One region of the Nonomuraea sp. NPDC005730 genome, then DNA from elsewhere that is predicted to be linked to it. Evidence: riboswitches for the same ligand, from Rfam matches in the RefSeq annotation. Region 1 holds a riboswitch; each other region holds the start of a gene.

Evidence for each region. Region 1 has a riboswitch for cobalamin ahead of ABZ444_RS47365 (ribonucleoside-diphosphate reductase subunit alpha). Riboswitches for the same ligand answer to the same signal wherever they lie in the genome.
Region 2: linked by a shared signal. The riboswitch ahead of ABZ444_RS24560 (CbtB domain-containing protein) and the one ahead of ABZ444_RS47365 (ribonucleoside-diphosphate reductase subunit alpha) in region 1 are both predicted to bind cobalamin.
Region 3: linked by a shared signal. The riboswitch ahead of cobN (cobaltochelatase subunit CobN) and the one ahead of ABZ444_RS47365 (ribonucleoside-diphosphate reductase subunit alpha) in region 1 are both predicted to bind cobalamin.

Annotation. Positions count from the first base shown of each region.
Region 1 is NZ_JBEXYK010000085.1:10,848-16,694, forward strand. It holds gene ABZ444_RS47360 (ribonucleotide-diphosphate reductase subunit beta) at 1-733, opposite strand, end outside; gene ABZ444_RS47365 (ribonucleoside-diphosphate reductase subunit alpha) at 751-3,156, opposite strand; cobalamin riboswitch at 3,284-3,489, opposite strand; gene ABZ444_RS47370 (alpha/beta hydrolase) at 3,699-4,655, shown strand; gene ABZ444_RS47375 (helix-turn-helix domain-containing protein) at 4,785-5,405, opposite strand; gene ABZ444_RS47380 (NAD(P)H-dependent oxidoreductase) at 5,519-5,847, shown strand, end outside.
Region 2 is NZ_JBEXYK010000021.1:123,897-129,743, reverse strand. It holds gene ABZ444_RS24570 (histidine phosphatase family protein) at 1-474, opposite strand, end outside; gene ABZ444_RS24565 (CbtA family protein) at 480-1,265, opposite strand; gene ABZ444_RS24560 (CbtB domain-containing protein) at 1,275-1,466, opposite strand; cobalamin riboswitch at 1,501-1,630, opposite strand; gene ABZ444_RS24555 (nuclear transport factor 2 family protein) at 1,815-2,246, shown strand; gene ABZ444_RS24550 (RNA polymerase sigma factor) at 2,540-3,106, shown strand; gene ABZ444_RS24545 (CU044_5270 family protein) at 3,103-4,092, shown strand; gene ABZ444_RS24540 (hypothetical protein) at 4,184-4,759, opposite strand; gene ABZ444_RS24535 (hypothetical protein) at 4,772-4,957, opposite strand; gene ABZ444_RS24530 (methyltransferase domain-containing protein) at 5,043-5,847, shown strand, end outside.
Region 3 is NZ_JBEXYK010000077.1:3,890-9,736, forward strand. It holds gene cobN (cobaltochelatase subunit CobN) at 1-2,641, opposite strand, end outside; cobalamin riboswitch at 2,676-2,853, opposite strand; gene cobG (precorrin-3B synthase) at 2,893-4,062, shown strand; gene ABZ444_RS45710 (precorrin-8X methylmutase) at 4,059-4,679, shown strand; gene ABZ444_RS45715 (precorrin-2 C(20)-methyltransferase) at 4,685-5,847, shown strand, end outside.

The DNA.
Region 1 (5,847 bases):
CCGCCTCGGCCAGCATCTCCCTGACCTGGCGGGCCATCTCCTCGTCGAAGAGGTCCGGCTCCTCCTGCCGGACGACGTCCACCACGTCGAAGGCGAAGGCCATGTGCATGGACTCGTCGCGGAAGACCCAGTTGGTGCCCGAGGCCAGCCCGTTCAGCAGGCCGCGCGAGCGCAGGAAGTAGACGTAGGCGAACGCGCCGTAGAAGAACAGGCCCTCGATGCAGGCGGCGAAGCAGATCAGGTTGAGCAGGAACGCCCGCCGGTCGTCGCGGGTCTCCAGCCGCTGGAGGCTGCCGATGGAGTCGATCCAGCGGAAGCAGAACTCGGCCTTGCGCCGGATGGAGGGGATGTTCTCCACCGCCGCGAACGCCGCGAACCGCTCCTCCTCGTCCGGCACGTACGTGTCCAGCAGGTTCAGGTAGAACTGGACGTGCACCGCCTCCTCGAACAGCTGCCTGCTCAGATACAGGCGCGCCTCGGGCGCGTTGACGTGCTGGTAGAGGTTGAGCACCAGGTTGTTGGCCACGATCGTGTCGCCGGTGGCGAAGAAGGCGACCAGGCGGCTGACCAGGTGGCGCTCGGCCGCCGACAGCCTGGACAGGTCCTTCAGGTCGGAGTGCAGGTCCACCTCCTCGACCGTCCAGGTGTTCTTGATCGCGTCGCGGTAGCGGTCGAAGAACAGGGGGTAGCGCATGGGCCGCAGGGTCAGGCTCATGCCCGGGTCGAGCAACATCGGATTCTCCTCGGGGGTCACTGGCAGGCTTCGCACGACTCGGGGTTCTCCAGGGAGCAGACCAGGGCTTCCTCGGACTTGTTCACGAGGGGCACGGTGGCCTGCTGGATGCGGGTGGCCGGTCGCGAGCGCAGGTAGTAGGTGGTCTTCAGGCCGGACTTCCAGGCGTACAGGTACATCGAGGAGAGCTTGTCGATCGTCGGCGCGCTCATGAACAGGTTGAGCGACTGGCTCTGGTCGATGAACGGCGAGCGCGCGGCGGCCATGTCGATCAGGGCGCGCTGCGGCAGCTCCCAGGCGGTGCGGAACAGCCGGCGCACGTCCTCGGGCAGCTCGGCGATGCCCTGCACCGAGCCCTCGGCCTGCTTGATGGCCGCCCGGACGCGCTCGTCCCACAGGCCGCGCGACTTCAGCTCGGCCACCAGCGCGTTGTTGATCTGCAGGAACTCCCCGCTCAGGGTCTCGCGCTTGAACAGGTTGGACACCTGCGGCTCGATGCACTCGTAGCAGCCGACGATCGAGGCGATGGTGGCGGTCGGCGCGATCGCGATCAGCAGCGAGTTGCGCAGGCCGTGGGCGGCGATGCGCTCGCGGACCGCGTCCCAGCGCTCGGCCTGCGTGCCGCTCTCGCCCCACAGGTCGTGCTGGAGCCGGCCGCGCGCCGCCCACGTCTGGTCGTAGGCGGGGTGGGCGCCGAAGCGCTCGGCCAGGCCAGCGGAGGTCTCCAGCGCCGACAGGTAGATCTCCTCGGCGATCCGGGTGGACAGCTCCTTGGCCTCGGCCGAGTCGAACGGCAGGCGCAGGGCGAAGAAGACGTCCTGCAGGCCCATCACGCCGAGGCCGACCGGGCGCCAGCGCGGGTTGCTGGCCGCGGCCTGCTCGCTCGGGTAGTAGTTGATGTCGATCACCCGGTCGAGGAAGGTGACCGCGGTGCGGACGGTGGCGCGCAGCCGCTCCCAGTCGATGCCGCGGTCGGGCCCGGCGCCCGTCAGATGGGCGGCGAGGTTGACCGAGCCCAGGTTGCAGACCGCGGTCTCGGCGTCGCTGGACACCTCGACGATCTCGGTGCACAGGTTGGACAGGTGCACCACGTTGCCGGGCTCGGCCGCCTGGTTGCACAGGCGGTTGGCGGCGTCCTTGAAGGTCATCCAGCCGTTGCCGGTCTGGGCGAGGGTGCGCATCATCTTGGCGTACAGGTCGCGGGCCTTGACCTGCCGGACGTACCGGCCGTCGCGCTCGGCGGCGCGGTAGGCCTCCTCGAACGCCTCGCCCCACAGGTCGGGCAGCTCAGGGACCTCGTCGGGGTCGAACAGCGACCAGATGCCGTCGGCCTCGACGCGGCGCATGAACTCGTCGGGGATCCAGTTGGCCAGGTTGAGGTTGTGGGTGCGGCGGGCGTCCTCGCCGGTGTTGTCGCGCAGCTCCAGGAACTCCTCGACGTCCGGGTGCCAGGGCTCCAGGTAGACGCAGGCGGCGCCCTTGCGCCGGCCGCCCTGGTTGACGGCGGCCACCGACGCGTCGAGCGTGCGCAGCCACGGGACGATGCCGTTGGAGTGCCCGTTCGTGCCGCGGATCAGCGCGCCCCGGGAGCGCACCCGCGACCAGGAGATGCCGATCCCGCCGGCGAACTTCGACAGCTGTGCCACCTGGGCGTAACGGTCGTAGATGGAGCCGATCTCGTCACGGGGCGAGTCGACCAGGTAGCAGGAGGACATCTGGGTGTGCCGGGTGCCGGAGTTGAACAGCGTCGGCGAGCTGGGCAGATAGGCCAGCGACGACATGAGCCGGTAGAAGCCGACGGCCTCGGCGGGCGTCTCGGCCAGCCCGCAGGCCACGCGCAGCAGCCAGTACTGCGGCGTCTCCACCACCAGCCGGGTGGACGGGTGGCGCAGCAGGTAGCGGTCATAGACCGTGCGCAGCCCGAAGTACTCGAACCGCAGGTCGGCGGTGAGGTCGATGGCGTCGTCGAGCTTGCGGGCGTTGGCGTTGACGAACTCGGCGGTCTCGTCGCCGACGAGCCCCTCGGCGTGGCCCAGCCGGATCGCCTGGCTGAAGGAGGCCACGCCCTGCCCGCGGACCTCCTTGTCGATGTAGCCCGACAGCAGCCGCGCGGCCAGGCGCGAGTACTGCGGCTCCTCGCCGATCATCTCGGCGGCCGTCTGGATGGACAGCCGGTCCAGCTCGGCGGTGGTGGCCCCGTCGTAGAGGCCGCTGATCGTCTTGGTGGCCACCCGCATCGGGTCGATGTCCGTCAGATCGGTCGCCCAGTGCTCCACCGCACGTACGATCTTGTTGACGTCCACCGGCTCCGCGGTGCCGTTGCGCTTGCGCACCTGCATCTGGACGCGCCGCGGCGCGGACCTGTCGGCGTCCGCCCGCGCCGTCCCGGCCAGGTCCGTCATCGGGTCCCCTGTGACCGTCACTGCGCTCTCCCCTCGTGAACTCGGTCAGTTGCCGAGAACGCGCGCAGGAGGCGGACGGCGAGGCGCCACAGCCCTCTCGCCAGTCCGTCCACCGTCCCGCGCGGCCTCGGAGCAGCCGCGCACGCATGATCGCGCGCGGCGCGCCGGCAGGTCTTCGGACTCATGGGCATGCTGTCGCTGCCTACTGGCCGTCGCTTCCCAGGCCTTCGGCCCAGTGCGTCTGACGGCGGTCGTTCCCACTCACCGCTGCGGGGCAGTCCCGGATTTCCACCGGGTTCCCTCTTGCCTCGGCCGCCCTGGCGGGGCGACCGAACCGGCTGCGGGAGACACCATATATAGGGCGGATCAAAAAGTCACACCCAACATGTCGTGTTGCGAAGAACCCAGGCTGCGATCCGCCCGCCTGCCGCAAGGCCGGCCAGGCCGTCCTGTCCGCGGACCGCGAGGCGGATGGATGTGATCGACGTCACAGGCCGGCGATGCCACGTTTTCGCTACTTTAGGTATCGAAACTTCAAGTAGCGAAACTCTGAGGAGACGTCCATGAGCGAGACCTCCACCGGCCTGCGTCCGGTCGTGCCGGACTGGGACACCGTCACCGCCGCCGAACTGGCCGCCTACGCCGAGGCGGAGAACCGGCTGCGCGCCTCCGTCGAGGCACAGGCGATCACCGGCCGGCCGGACCCCGGCGTCACCATCGACTGGCGGACGGTGGCACTGCCCGGCCGCGACATCCCCGTCCGGGTCCACCGGCCGCGAGCAGCGGCCGAGCCGGGCGGCGGGGACGTGCTGCCGCTCGTGCTCCACGTGCACGGAGGCGGCTTCGTCGGCACGGCGCCGCAGAGCGACTGGGTCAACAGCCACCTCGCCGCTCACCTGCCCGCCGTCGTCGTCTCGGTGGACCACCGCCTCCTCGACCAGCGCACGCCGCTGGCCGCCGCCGCCGACGACGGCTGGGACGTGCTCCGGCACGTGCTGGAGAACGCCGCGCAGTGGGGCGTCGACCCGGCGCGGACCGTCCTGTTCGGCGAGAGCTGCGGCGGCCTGATCTGCGCCCTGGCGGCGATCAGGGCCCGCGACGCCGGCCTGCCCTTGAAGGCCCAGGTGCTGGTCAACCCCGCCGTGGAGGTGGCCGGGACGATGTTCGACCACCCCTCGATGACCCAGTACGCCGACACCCCGACGCTCAGCGTGCCGGTGTTGCGGCTGTTCCACCGGCTCGCCGTGCCCGAGGGAACGGACGCCCGCGCGCTCTCCCCGCTGCATGCCGACGACCTGGGCGGGCTGGCCCCGGCGTTCGTGGCGGTGCCGACCCACGACCCGATCGCCGACCACGGCCGCCGCTACGCCGAGGCGCTGCAGGCCGCCGGCACCCCCGCCCGCCTGGCCGAGTACCCGGGGGCCGGGCACGCCTTCCTCAGCATGCCGGTCCTGGCCCCCCAGGCCGAGGACGCGCGGGCGGACATCCGCCGCTTCCTGCACGACGCCCTCACCGCGTAACCCCGCGACCGGAGCGGGCAGGCGGGACGGGCCGGCCCCTCGACGTCGAGGAGATCGTCGGGATGGCCTTCAGGAACGTCGACCCGTACGACAAGGCGGCGGCCTGGGGGTGGGCCGCCGCCGGCGCGGTCAGCGCCCGGCCTCCCGGTCGACGATGCCGTGCGCCAGCCGGGCCAGGGCGGCGGTGATCTGCTCGGGGGTGAGCCCGCGCCTGCGCTGCTCGGCGTAGACCTCGGGGCCCAGCGGGGCGAGCAGGATGTCGGCCAGCGCCTCGGTCTCCGGGACGCCCGCCTGCGCCAGCAGCACCCGCACGTGCGCCCGCCAGAACCCGTAGGCGCCGGTGGCGTACCGCAGCGCGCCCTGCTCGGCGCCCAGGACGAGCGAGATGTGCTCGTCCAGCAGGTCGACCATCGCGGCGTAGAAGGCGGCGAGCCGGTCGGCGGGGGGCGCGCCGGGGCCGAGTGGCGGGTCGCCGCGCAGCAGGCGTTCCTGCAGCACGCGCTCGTGCTCGTCGAGCAGGGCCTGCGCGATCGAGACGGTGTCGGGATAACGGCGGTAGAGCGTGCCCCGCCCGACGCCCGCGGCCTTGGCGATGTCGTCCATCGTCACGCCGCGCGGGTCGCGGGTGGCGAACAGCTCGGCCGCCGCGGCGAGCACCTTGGCGCGGTTGCGGGCGGCGTCGGCGCGCTCGCGCGGGCGGCCCGCCTCCGCCACGGGACGTCCGGTCAGCAACTCGGTACGGGACTCCATGGCGGCGACTCTAACCCACCACGACATAAGTGGACAACGTGCCCGCTTAGTTGCTACGGTCACCTCGACCGCAAACCGGACGTGATGTCCACTTATTTCGAGGAGCTCCTCCCATGGCCGTTCTGCTGCACCTGGACGCCAGCGCCCGACGCCGTTCGATCAGCCGCGAGCTCGGCGACGCCTTCGCCGAGGCGTGGCGGTCCGCCCACCCCGAGGGCACCTACGTCCACCGCGACCTGGCCGCCGAGCCGGTGCCGCACATCGGGGAGGCGTGGACCGAGCTGTGCGACTACGTCATGGCCAACCGGATCACCGACATCTCCCGCTACCACGAGGCCGTCCGGACCCCCGAGCAGGCCGCCGCGTGGGCGATCATCGAGCCGCTGCTGTCGGAGCTGGTGGCCGCGGACGTGGTGCTGATCGCCACCCCGATGTACAACTA
Region 2 (5,847 bases), on a different contig from region 1:
AGCCAGGTCGAAACGGGCCGCGCGCAGCGGATCCAGCCCCAGGACGTGGCCGAGCGCCGCTCTGATGACGCCCGCGTCGCAGACCACGACGGCTCGCGGCTCGTCCCGGACCGAATCGAGCCAGCCGGCCACCCTGGCGGCGAGCGCGGCCAGCGACTCACCGCCGTGCGGGGCGGCGTGCGGGTCGGCCAGCCAGCTCGCCAGCGCGTCCGGCTCCTCCAGCGCGACCCGCCCGTACGGCAGGCCCCGCCACCGGCCGCAGTCCGCCTCCGCCAGGGCGGGGGTCTCGCGTGCCGCCAGCCCCATGGCGGCGGCCGTCTGCCGCGCGGCCCTGCCGGGAGCGGCCCAGGCCGCCGACGCCTCGACGGGCCGTAACGCGGCGGCCCTGGTCAGGCTCGCCGCGTCGGCGTCCTCGTCGGCGGGAAAGCAGCCGGCCCGCATCCCCGGTGTCGTGGCATGCCGGACGAACAGCACCCTGCTCAGCTCGGCGCCGCGACCAGCGGATGAGCCGCCGCGCGTCGCTCCGCCCGGTCGCTCGCCCAGCCGAACAGCACGCCGAACGCCGCCCAGAAGACGAGCTGCGTGCCGATCGAGGCGAGCCGGAACTCCCACAGCAGCGTGGCGGGGAACCCCTCGGGCACCTCGTCGACCGCCGGCAGCAACCACCACGCGGCGACGACGGGCACGAGGAACGCGACCGCCGCCGCCGTCCAGCGCGCCCACGGGTCGCCCTCGACGCGGCGGGCCGTCGCCACCGCGATCGCCGTCGCCGCCAGCCCGACGAGGATCATCACCACGTAGAGCAGCGTGCGGCTGTCGATGGTGTCCGGATCACCCACCGCAGGCGGGTTGGCCGGATATTTCACGAAGGGCACGAGGATGATCGCGGCGAACGCCGTACCGGCCGCGGCCACTGCCAGCCGCCCGTCGGAACGTGGGCCGACCCGCCCGCGCAGCCCGGCGAACACCAGGGCGAACACCCCGCCCACGGCGAGCCCGTAGAGGCCGGTGGCCAGGAACAGCCCCGCCTTCTGCACGGGCCTGCCGACCACGGCCTCCTCGCCGTGGCTGTGCTCGGCCGCTTCGGCGTGGCCGTGCCCGGCCGTCCCGGCGTCCGGATCGGGCGACCCGGACCGGGCGGCGGCCTCCTCCAGGGCGATCGCGTGATCCACGCGAGGTTCACCGAAGGCGAAGGCGAAGGCGCCCGCGATCAGTCCGGCCAGGAGTCCGATGAGCAGACCTCTGGCCAGGAAGGTGCGTACCATGCCCGGCCCTCAGTGGCAGGGCACGCCGAGCAGGTGACGCCCGTCGTGCATCAGCTCGTGCAGGAAGGTGCCGGTCTGGGAGATGGCGCCGTTGTCCATCAGAACCAGGTAGGCCACCAGCAGCAGCACGGGCACGGCCAGCAGCAGCCAAGGGCGCAGGCGCGGAAAGGGAATCGTCGAAGGGGTGGACAACCCACTCATGTCAAGCCTCCTCAGGGGTCACGCGTCCCATATCACGAGGTCACGGCTGCCAAGCGACCTGGCTCCCGGGATCCACGTCCCGGATACAGTGGCGCGTCCGCACCGGCATCTCACCGGATTTCCCTTGGACAACCGTGAAATCTACCGGAACGTATCCTTTCCTCACGTTCGCGTCAATATGCGAACGATGGCCCCCGGGTCGCCGGCCAGGTACGCCCCGTCCCGGGTTCGCCGCCACCCCGCTCCGTGCCAAGGCAGTCAGGACTGCGGATCTAGCATGCGTTGGTGATTCGACCGCATATCGGGAGCCAGGTTGGGCATCGAGCGATTGGGGAGGGATCCGGTGCCATGAATGTTGCCCGCGAGGTGCGCGACCGCTATACGGACGCGTTCAACGCTCACGATATGCAGGCGCTACTTCGCACTTTCAGCCCGACCGGGGTGTCCATCAGCCCCGAAGGCGTATCTCAGGGACACAGCGAGCTGGCCTCCTATCTGGAGGAGTTCTGGGCGGCATTCCCCGACGTCCGGGCGGTGATCACGGAGTCCTCCGAAGGTGAGGCCACAACCGTCGACGAGCTTCTCATGGTGGGCACCCATCGAGGGCCGTACACCATGCCCGACGGTCAGGTGCTTGCCGCGACGGGTCGCCCTGTTCGTTTGCGATGCTGTTATGTCTGCACGGTGGAAGACGGACTCATAACGAGTTTGCGCCTGTATTTCGATCAACTGGAGCTGCTCAGCCAGCTCTCCTGCTCGGTGACTTTGCTCCGTCCTTAGCGGATCGCATCCGCTCGTCCTGCACCTGGCAGATGTACCTTCAGCAGGGCTCTGGTCGATCTTCGCGACCGGCCGCACTCCGGCCACATGACGACGGAAACTCGGCGTCAACGGCGCCCTGCTGTCACTGGGCTTCGTCATCGGGACGATCGGCGGCGGCCTCATCACCAGCGGCCGGTTCCGGTATGCAGCCGCGCCGGCTCCCGCCAGGCTGGGGTGAGCAGACGTCGTGAACACTTGTCCCGTGATCGGTGAAGAACCGGTGTGAACCCAGGGATCGAGAGGTGACCTCGATGTCACGCGCGCTGCCGGCCCAGGCAGCGGACGCCGTGATCATCGAACAGTCCAGGCGGGAGCCGGAGCGCTTCGCCGCCATATTCGACCGCTACTACCCCGAGATCCACGGCTATGCCGCGCGCAGGTTAGGCGCGGGCCTGGCCGACGACGTCGCCGCGGAGACGTTCCTCATCGCCTTCGACAAACGGGCAGGCTACGACGTCTCCCGCGCCGACGCGCGGCCCTGGTTGTACGGCATCGCCTCCAACCTCATCGCCCGCCATCATCGCGCCGAAGTACGCCAGTACCGGGCCCTGGCCAAGGCGGGCGCCGACAGCCCCGTGGAGGACCACGCCGACCAGGTCGCCGGGGCCGTCGACGCGGGAGCCCGCACGTCCCGGCTGGCCGAGGCGCTCGCCGAGATCGCCGATCGCGATCGGGACGTGCTGCTCCTGGTCGCCTGGGCGGAGCTGACCTCGGAGGAAGCGGGCAGCGCGCTCGGCATCCCGGCCGGAACGGCCCGCTCACGACTGCACCGGGCCCGCAGAAGAATCCAAGCCGCACTGGAAAGGGACGGATCATGAACGACCTCGAAAGGCTGCGCGAGGACTGGGCGCGCCCGGCGCCGCCGGCCCCCGACGCCCAAGCCGCAGCGCGGGCGGCTCTCCTGGCCCGCGCCGGCCGTCCACGCTCCAGGCGCGGATGGGCGATCCGGGCGCTGGCGGTGGCCGCCGGCGCCGTGATCATCGCTACCGGGGTGAGCGTGTTCCAGGGAGAGCGCACGCTGCCCGCCGCCAACGCTCAGGTGGTGCTGACCAGGATCGCGGCGGCCGTACAGGAGAAGGAGTTCGCGCCGCCCCGCGGCGACCAGTGGATCTACACCGAGAACCGTGACGTGGGCTGGGACAAGGGTATCGACCAGGGCGAACGGCTCACCCCGCGGACACCGCTGCCGGAGACGCTCGACCCGCTCTGGACCCGGGCCGACGGCAAGGGGGTGGGCTATCTGGTGAACGGCAAGCTGCAGACCTCCGATCCCGGTGAGAGGGCGCCGGAGAACACCTACGCGTTGCTGGCCTCGCTGCCGACCGACCCTGACGCGCTCCTGGCCAAATACCGTGAGCTCTACCAGGGGCAGGTCCCTGCCGACGACGAGTGGATCTTCCTGCGCTTCGCCGTGACCCTCAGCCAGAACCTCGTCTCACCGGAGCACGAGGCCGCGATCTTCCAAGCGATAGCCAAGCTGCCCGGAGTGACGGTGGACGAGACGGCGACCGACACCGAGGGACGTCCCGCGGTGTCGGTCTCTCAAGTCGCCGAAGGCTGGCGCAAGGTCGAAATCCTCCTGGACCCCACGACCTACGCCTACCGGGCGCGGCGGGAGACGGCGATCACCGACCATGAGGAGCGTTATCCCAAGCCGAACGGCGCCCTGATGTTCACGATGAAGGACGGCGAGTGGGTCCCCGTTCCTCCTCATCTGGAGTGGAGCATCGAGAAGGGAACGACCTGGTCGATCTCCACCCGCGTCGCGATCGGCGTCGTGGACCAGGCCGGGGAGCGGCCGTGACCCTCCTGGGCCTGGACATCCCCGACACCACCACGACGGAGGCCGTCGCCGCGATCAACCGCACCACCGCGGGCGCACACGGAGACGGGCGTCAGGCCGTCTCCCGTGTGGCCCATGCGCGCACGTGCGAGACGTCGAGGAGTTCGGCTCCGTCACCGAGCGGCGGCGCCCCGGAGCCCCTGCACTCGACGTACCGGTCGAGGAACGCCGGCGTCAGCGCCCCCACGAGCCGGGTGACGCGCTCCCCGTCCACGAGGCCGAGGTGGCCGAGGTGGCCCAGGCGGTGCTTGTCGGGCAGCAGCGCCAGGTCCGTGAAGTCCCGGTGCCCGGCGTCGGCGATCTTGACCCGGACGACTTCCTCGCGCAGCCCCATATGGCGGAACTCCTCGTAGAACAGGTCACTGTGGTGCCCGCCGCCCTCGAAGTCCGCGTACAGGCCGAGGACCGGCACGCGGGCGGAGCGGCCGAAGAGGTCGGGCATCAGGCGCATGCCGTCGAGGTTGACGGCGGCGCGGCCGCGCGGGTCGGCGTGCGCGGCGCCGGCGGCGGCGCACCCGCCGAGGGACATTCCCATGTACGTCAGCCGCGTCAGGTCGCAGGCGCCGGCGAGGTCGCCGAAGGGGCCGTCCGGTGTCGCGGCCGACAGCGCGACGGTGACGGCGATCATGCGGTCGCGCCACTATCGCTGCATCGCTGCGGTCGTCGCGTACGCGGTCAGTCGCCGTACCGCTAGTTCGGCCAGCAGCCGCGCGCCGTCGTCCAGCACCACGTCGTCGAACTCCGCGCGTGGCGAGTGGTTCTCCTCCGCCTCGTCACGGCCCAGATGCGCCGGGCGCGCGCCCAGGAACACGAAAGCCCCGGGCACCCGCGCCAGCATACCCAAGGCGTCGTGCCTGACTTCATCCGATGTCGTGCTGACACAGCACGCGGAAGATCGTGAAGATGTACGCATGAGTGCATCGCAGCCCTTCGCCGGCCCCGGTTCCGCCCCGGATCACCGCTACCTGCTCGACAACGCCCGGGTGGAGGCGGGCGAGCGGTTCACCTGGCTGGCCGAGCTGTTCGACGGTGTCACACTGGGGCACTTCGACCGGCTCGGAGTGCGGGCGGGCCGGCGTTGCTGGGAAGTCGGCGCCGGAGGCCCCAGCATTCCCGAGGCACTCGCCACGGCCGTCGGGCCGACCGGTCACGTGCTGGCCACGGACATCAATCCGGCCTGGCTGGACCCGCACGGCGGGTACGAGGTGCTCCGGCACGACGTCGTCGGGGACCCGCCGCCGCGGCCGGGCACGTTCGACCTGGTGCACGCCCGGCTCGTGCTCGTCCACGTGCCCGACCGTGCCCGGGCGCTGGCGACGATGGTGGCGGCGCTGCGCCCCGGTGGCTGGCTGCTCATCGAGGACGCCGATACCGAGCTGCAGCCGCTGGCCTGCCTCGACGAGGCCGGCCCGGCGCAGCGGCGCGCCAACCGGCTGCGGCGCGCCGTCCGGGAGTTGATGACCCGCCGCGGCGCCGACCTGCGCTTCGGCCGTACGCTGCCGCGGGCGCTGCGTGCGGCCGGCCTGGTCGACGTCGCCGCTGCCGGCTGCTTCCCGGTCGGCGGGGTGGCCTGCGACCGGCTGGAGGCCGCGACGGTGCGCATGGTCCGCGCCGAGTTGCTCGCCGCCGGTCTGGCCGACGACGCCGAGATCGACGCGCACCTGGCCGCCGTCGAGGCCGGCGAGCTCGACCTCACCCTCGCGCCGCTGATCTCGG
Region 3 (5,847 bases), on a different contig from region 1:
CGTCGTCGCCCGCCGTGCGCATGGCGCTGGTTCCCCACACCGACAGCCCGACCGAGCGCGGCCACTCGCCGGTGTCGGCGCGGTAGCGCTCCAGCAGCGACTCCGCCATCGCCTGGCCGGTCTCCCAGGCCAGGCGGCTGGGCACCGCCCGGGGATCCACGGAGTAGAAGTTGCGGCCGGTCGGCAGCACGTTGACCAGGCCGCGCAGCGGGGAGCCGCTGGGGCCGGCCGGCACATAGCCGCCGTCCAGGGCGTGCAGGACGTGGTCGAGCTCGTCGGTGGTGCGGGCCAGGCGCGGCACCATCTCGGTGGCGGCGAAGGCCAGCACGCGCGCCACGAGCTCCACCCGTTCCCCGGGCGCGGGGCCCAACAAGGTGGGGGCGACATCGGGCGTCCCGTCCAGCACCGCGCGGGTGACGGCGGGGGCGGCCTCCGGGGCCCAGGCGTGCTCCTCCATGGCCTGGACCAGGGCGCGGGCGGTCGTCTCCGCGCGGTCCACGTCGCCCAGCCCCGCCGTCCCGTCCTCGGCCAGGCCGAGCGCCTCACGCAGGCCGGGCAGCGTCTCCCTGCCGGCCCACATCTGCCGGGCGCGCAACATGGCCAGCACCAGGTCCACCCGTACCTGGCCGGTGGGCGCCTGGCCGAGGACGTGCAGGCCGTCGCGGATCTGCGCGTCCTTCACCTCGCACAGCCAGCCGTCCACGTGCAGGATGAGGTCGTCGAACTCGCTGTCGTGCGGCCGGTCGGCCAGCCCGAGGTCGTGGTCCAGCCGGGCGGCCTGGATCAGCGTCCAGATCTGCGCCCGGATCGCGGGCAGCTTGGCCGGGTCCATGGCGGCGATCGTGGCGTGCTCGTCCAGCAGCTGCTCCAGCCGGGCGATGTCGCCGTAGGTGTCGGCGCGGGCCATCGGCGGCACCAGGTGGTCCACCAGCACGGCGTGCGCGCGCCGCTTGGCCTGTGTGCCCTCCCCCGGGTCGTTGACGAGGAAGGGGTAGATCAGCGGCAGGTCGCCGATGGCGGCGTCGGTGCCGCACGCGGCGGACATCCCCGCCGACTTGCCGGGCAGCCACTCCAGGTTGCCGTGCTTGCCGACGTGCACCATCGCGTGCGCGCCGAACTCGGCCGACAGCCAGCGGTAGGCGGCCAGGTAGTGGTGGCTCGGCGGCAGGTCAGGGTCGTGGTAGATGGCGATCGGGTTCTCCCCGAAGCCGCGCGGCGGCTGCACCATCACCACCAGGTTCCCGGCCCGCAGCGCGGCCAGCACGATGTCGGTCCCGCTGTCGCCCTCGTGCACGAACAACTCTCCGGGCGGCGGGCCCCAGTGCCGTTCCATCTCCTCGCGCAGGGCCGCGGGCAGGGTGCGGTACCACCGCTCGTAGGAGGCGGCGGAGATGCGGACCGGGTTGCCCGCCAGGTGCTCCTCGGTCAGCCAGTCCTGGTCCTGGCCACCGGCGGCGATCAGCGCGTGGATGAGCGCGTCGCCGTCCTGGTCGGCCACGCCGGGGAAGCCGTCGCCCAGGTCGTAACCCGCCTCGGCGAGGCGGGCCAGCAGCCGGACGGTGCTCGCGGGGGTGTCCAGCCCGACCGCGTTGCCGACGCGGGAGTGCTTGGTCGGGTACGCCGACAACATCACCACCAGCCGCCGTTCGGCGGGAGGGGTGTGCCGCAGCAGGCCGTGGCGCACCGCGATGCCCGCCACCCGGGCGGCCCGCTCGGGGTCGGCGACGTAGACGGTCAGCCCGTCGGGGTCGATCTCCTTGAACGAGAACGGCACCGTGATGATCCGCCCGTCGAACTCCGGGATCGCCACCTGGGAGGCCGCGTCCAGCGGCGACAGCCCGTCGTCGTTCTCCTCCCACGCCTGCCGGGTGGTGGTCAGGCAGAGTCCTTGCAGGATGGGCACGTCGAGCTCGGCCAGCGCGCCGACGTCCCATGCCTCGTCGTCGCCGCCCGCTCCCGCGGTGGCCGGACGGGAGCCACCCGCCGCCAGCACCGTGACGACCAGCGCGTCCGCCGCGCGCAGCGTGTCCAGCAGCTCCGGCTCGGCCGCGCGCAGGGACGAGCAGAAGACCGGCAGCGCCTGCCCGCCCGCGTCCTCGACGGCGTCGCACAACGCCTCGACGAACGCGGTGTTGCCGGCCATGTGGTGCGCCCGGTAGTAGAGCACGCCCACCACGGGACCGCCGGTGGTCCTGGCGGGGCGGTCCAGCCTTCCCCAGGTGGGGGCCGGGGCGGGCGGCTCGAACCCGTGCCCGGTCAGCAGGACGGTGTCGGACAGGAACGCGTGCAGCTGGGCCAGGTTGGCCGGACCGCCATGGGCCAGGTAGGCGTGTGCCTCGGCGCACACCCCGCCGCTGACCGTGGACAGCTCCATCAGCTCGGCGTCGGGAGCCTGCTCCCCGCCCAGCACCACCACCGGGCGCGGCCCGGCCAGCAGCGCGTCGAGCCCTTCGGCCCAGGCCCGCCGCCCGCCCAGCAGGCGCACCACGACGAGGTCGGTCCCCTCCGTCAGGCCGGGGACGTCCTCGGCGGTCAGCCGGGCGGGATTGCCCAGACGGTAGCCCGCCCCGCAGGCGCGAGCGCTCAGCAGGTCGGTGTCGGAGGTGGAGAGCAGCAGAACGGTACGGCTGTCGCCAGGCACGGCGCATTCCTCCCTCGGGGTCCTCGCCCCGGTCGCGGGTGACACGACGGCAGGAGTCTCCTGGCTCCCGGATCGACGCTCACCCCGGCCTTCCCGCCCGTTTCCGGGCAGTGGCCTCGTGGTGGGGTTCGCTCCCCGGTCACAGTGGCGGGACCGCGCCGGTTTCGCACCGGCTTCCTCCCATTGCCATCGCCTACGCCGAAGCTTACGACAGGAGCGACCCGTCCCAGAAGTGGCGTTACGATCCCTTCGTGCCCGTAGGTGAATCTTCCGGACGTACGCGGCCCGATGCCTGTCCCGGGGCGCTCCAGGTGCACGAGGCCGCCGACGGCCCGCTCGCCCGCGTGCGCCTGCCCGGCGGCGCGGTGTCGGCCGCGCGGCTCCGCGTGCTCGCCGTCTGCGCGGCCGAGCTGGGAACGGGGGTGATCGAGCTGACGTCGCGGGCGAACGTCCAGGTGCGGGGGCTGCGCTCGCCCGAGGTCTTCGCCGGGCGGATCGCGGCGGCCGGGCTGCTGCCGTCGCCCGCGCACGAGCGGGTGCGCAACATCCTGGCCTCGCCGCTGAGCGGGCGCGGGCCGGACGGGCTGCTGGACGTGCTGGCGATGGCGGACGCCCTGGACCGGGCGCTGTGCGCGCGGCCCCGGCTGGCCGCCCTGCCGGGGCGCTTCCTGTTCGCCCTGGACGACGGCACGCGGGACGTCGCCGGGCTCGGCGCGGACGTCACCTACGTGGCGACCGGACGCCTGCTGCTCGCCGGCACCGACACCGGGCTGACCGTCGCCCCGGACGCGGCCGTCCCGCTCATGATCGACGCCGCCGAGGCGTTCCTGGACGAGCTGCCCCCCGACGGCCCGCGCGCCTGGCGCATCCGCGAGCTGCCGGACGGCCCCGTCAGGATCGCCGCCCGCCTGCGCGCCGGCGAACCAGGCCGGATGGACGCCGCGGACGCCGCGGACGCCCCGCCCGCCTCCGCGCGCCGCCCGTCCGCGGGCAGGATCGCGCAGCGGGACGGCCGCGTGGCGATCGAGGCACTCGTGCCGCTCGGCCGGCTGACGTCCGCCCAGGCCGGAGCCCTCGCGGACATCGGGCGGCCGGTGCGCCTGACGCCCTGGCGGACCGTCGTCCTGCCGGACCTCTCCCCCGGCGAGGCGGACCGGACCGAGCGGGCGCTGGCCGCCATCGGGCTCGCCACCGACCCGGACTCCCCCTGGGCCGGGGTCACCGCCTGCACCGGCCGTCCCGGCTGCGCGAAGGCGCTCGCCGACGTGCGGGCGGATGCCGGGCAGTGGGTGCGGGGCCTCGGCCGCGCGCCCGCCACGCCCGTCCACTGGGCCGGTTGCGAGCGGCGCTGCGGCCTGCCTCGCGGCCCGGTCCGCCAGATGATCGCGACGATCAAGGGATACGAGGAACGCCAGGAGTGAGCGACTACATCCGCGACGGTGCCGAGATCTACCGGCGCTCGTTCGCGACCATCCGCGCCGAGACCGACCTCACGGGCCTGCCGCCCGAGGTCGCCCAGGTGGCGGTGCGCATGATCCACGCGTGCGGCATGACCGACCTCGTGACCGACCTGGCCTGGTCCCCGGGGGTGGTCGCGCGGGCCAGGGAGGCGCTGCGCGGCGGCGCGCCGGTGTTGTGCGACGCCATGATGGTCGCCTCCGGCGTGACCCGGCGCAGGCTGCCCGCGGGCAACGAAGTGTTGTGCACGCTGGGCGATCCGCGCGTGCCCGAGCTGGCCGAACGCCTCGGCACCACCCGCAGCGCCGCGGCCCTGGAGCTGTGGCGCGACCGCCTTGAGGGCGCGGTGGTGGCGATCGGGAACGCGCCGACCGCCCTGTTCCGGCTGCTGGAGCTGGTGGCCGAGGGCGCGGGGCGCCCCGCGGCCGTGCTCGGCATCCCGGTCGGCTTCATCGGCGCGGCCGAGTCCAAGCAGGCGCTGGCCGACAGCGACCTGGAGCACCTGGTGGTGCACGGCCGTCGCGGCGGCAGCGCGATGACGGCGGCCGCGATCAACGCCATCGCGAACGAGACGGAGTGATGACCATGTCAGGACGCCTGTACGGAGTCGGCCTGGGCCCCGGCGACCCCGAGCTGGTCACGGTCAGGACGGCCCGGCTGATCGGCGAGGCCGACGTGATCGCCTACCACGCCGCCCGGCACGGCCGCAGCATCGCCCGTTCGATCGCGCTGCCGTACATGCGCGCGGGCCAGATCGAGGAGCTGCTGCTCTACCCGCTGACCACGGAGACCACCGACCACCCCGGCGGCTACCAGGGGGCGCTCGACGACTTCTACGCCGACTGCGCCGAACGCCTGGCCGCCCACCTGGACGCGGGCCGCACCGTGGTCGTGCTGGCCGAGGGCGACCCGCTGTTCTACGGCTCCTACATGCACATGCACAAGCGGCTCGCCCACCGCTACCCGACCGAGGTGGTGCCCGGCGTGACCTCGGTCAGCGCCGCCTCCGCCGTGCTGGGACGGCCGCTGGTCGAGCGGGACGAGGTGCTGACCGTGCTGCCCGGCACGCTGCCCGCGCAGGTGCTGGCCGAGCGGCTGCGCGACACCGACTCGGCCGCCGTGCTCAAGCTGGGCCGCACGTTCGGGAAGGTCCGCGACGCGCTGGCCGAGGCGGGCCGCCTCGACGACGCCTGGTACGTCGAGCGTGCCACCATGGGCGCCGAGCGGGTCGCCCCGCTCAAGGACGTGGACCCGGACGGCGTCCCGTACTTCTCGCTGGCCCTGCTCGCCAGTCCGGCCGAGCGCACCTTCGTCCCCGAGCGTCCGATGGACGAGGGGCGGGGGGAGGTGGCCGTGGTCGGCCTGGGCCCGGCGGGGCGGCCGTGGCTGACGCCGGAGGCGCAGGAGGCGCTGGCCGCTGCCACCGACCTCGTCGGCTACGGCCCGTACGTGGACCGGGTGGCCCCGAACCCGCGCCAGCGCCGCCACCGCACCGACAACCGGGTGGAGGCGGAACGCGCCAGGCACGCCCTTGAGCTGGCCCGGGACGGGGCCCGCGTGGCGGTCGTGTCGTCCGGCGACCCGGGCGTGTTCGCCATGGCCAGCGCCGTGCTCGAAGCCGCCGCCGACTTCCCGGACGTGCCGGTGCGGGTCGTGCCGGGACTGACCGCCGCCCAGGCGGTGGCGGCCAGAGCGGGCGCGCCGCTCGGCCACGACTACTGCGTGCTGTCGCTGTCCGACCTGCTCAA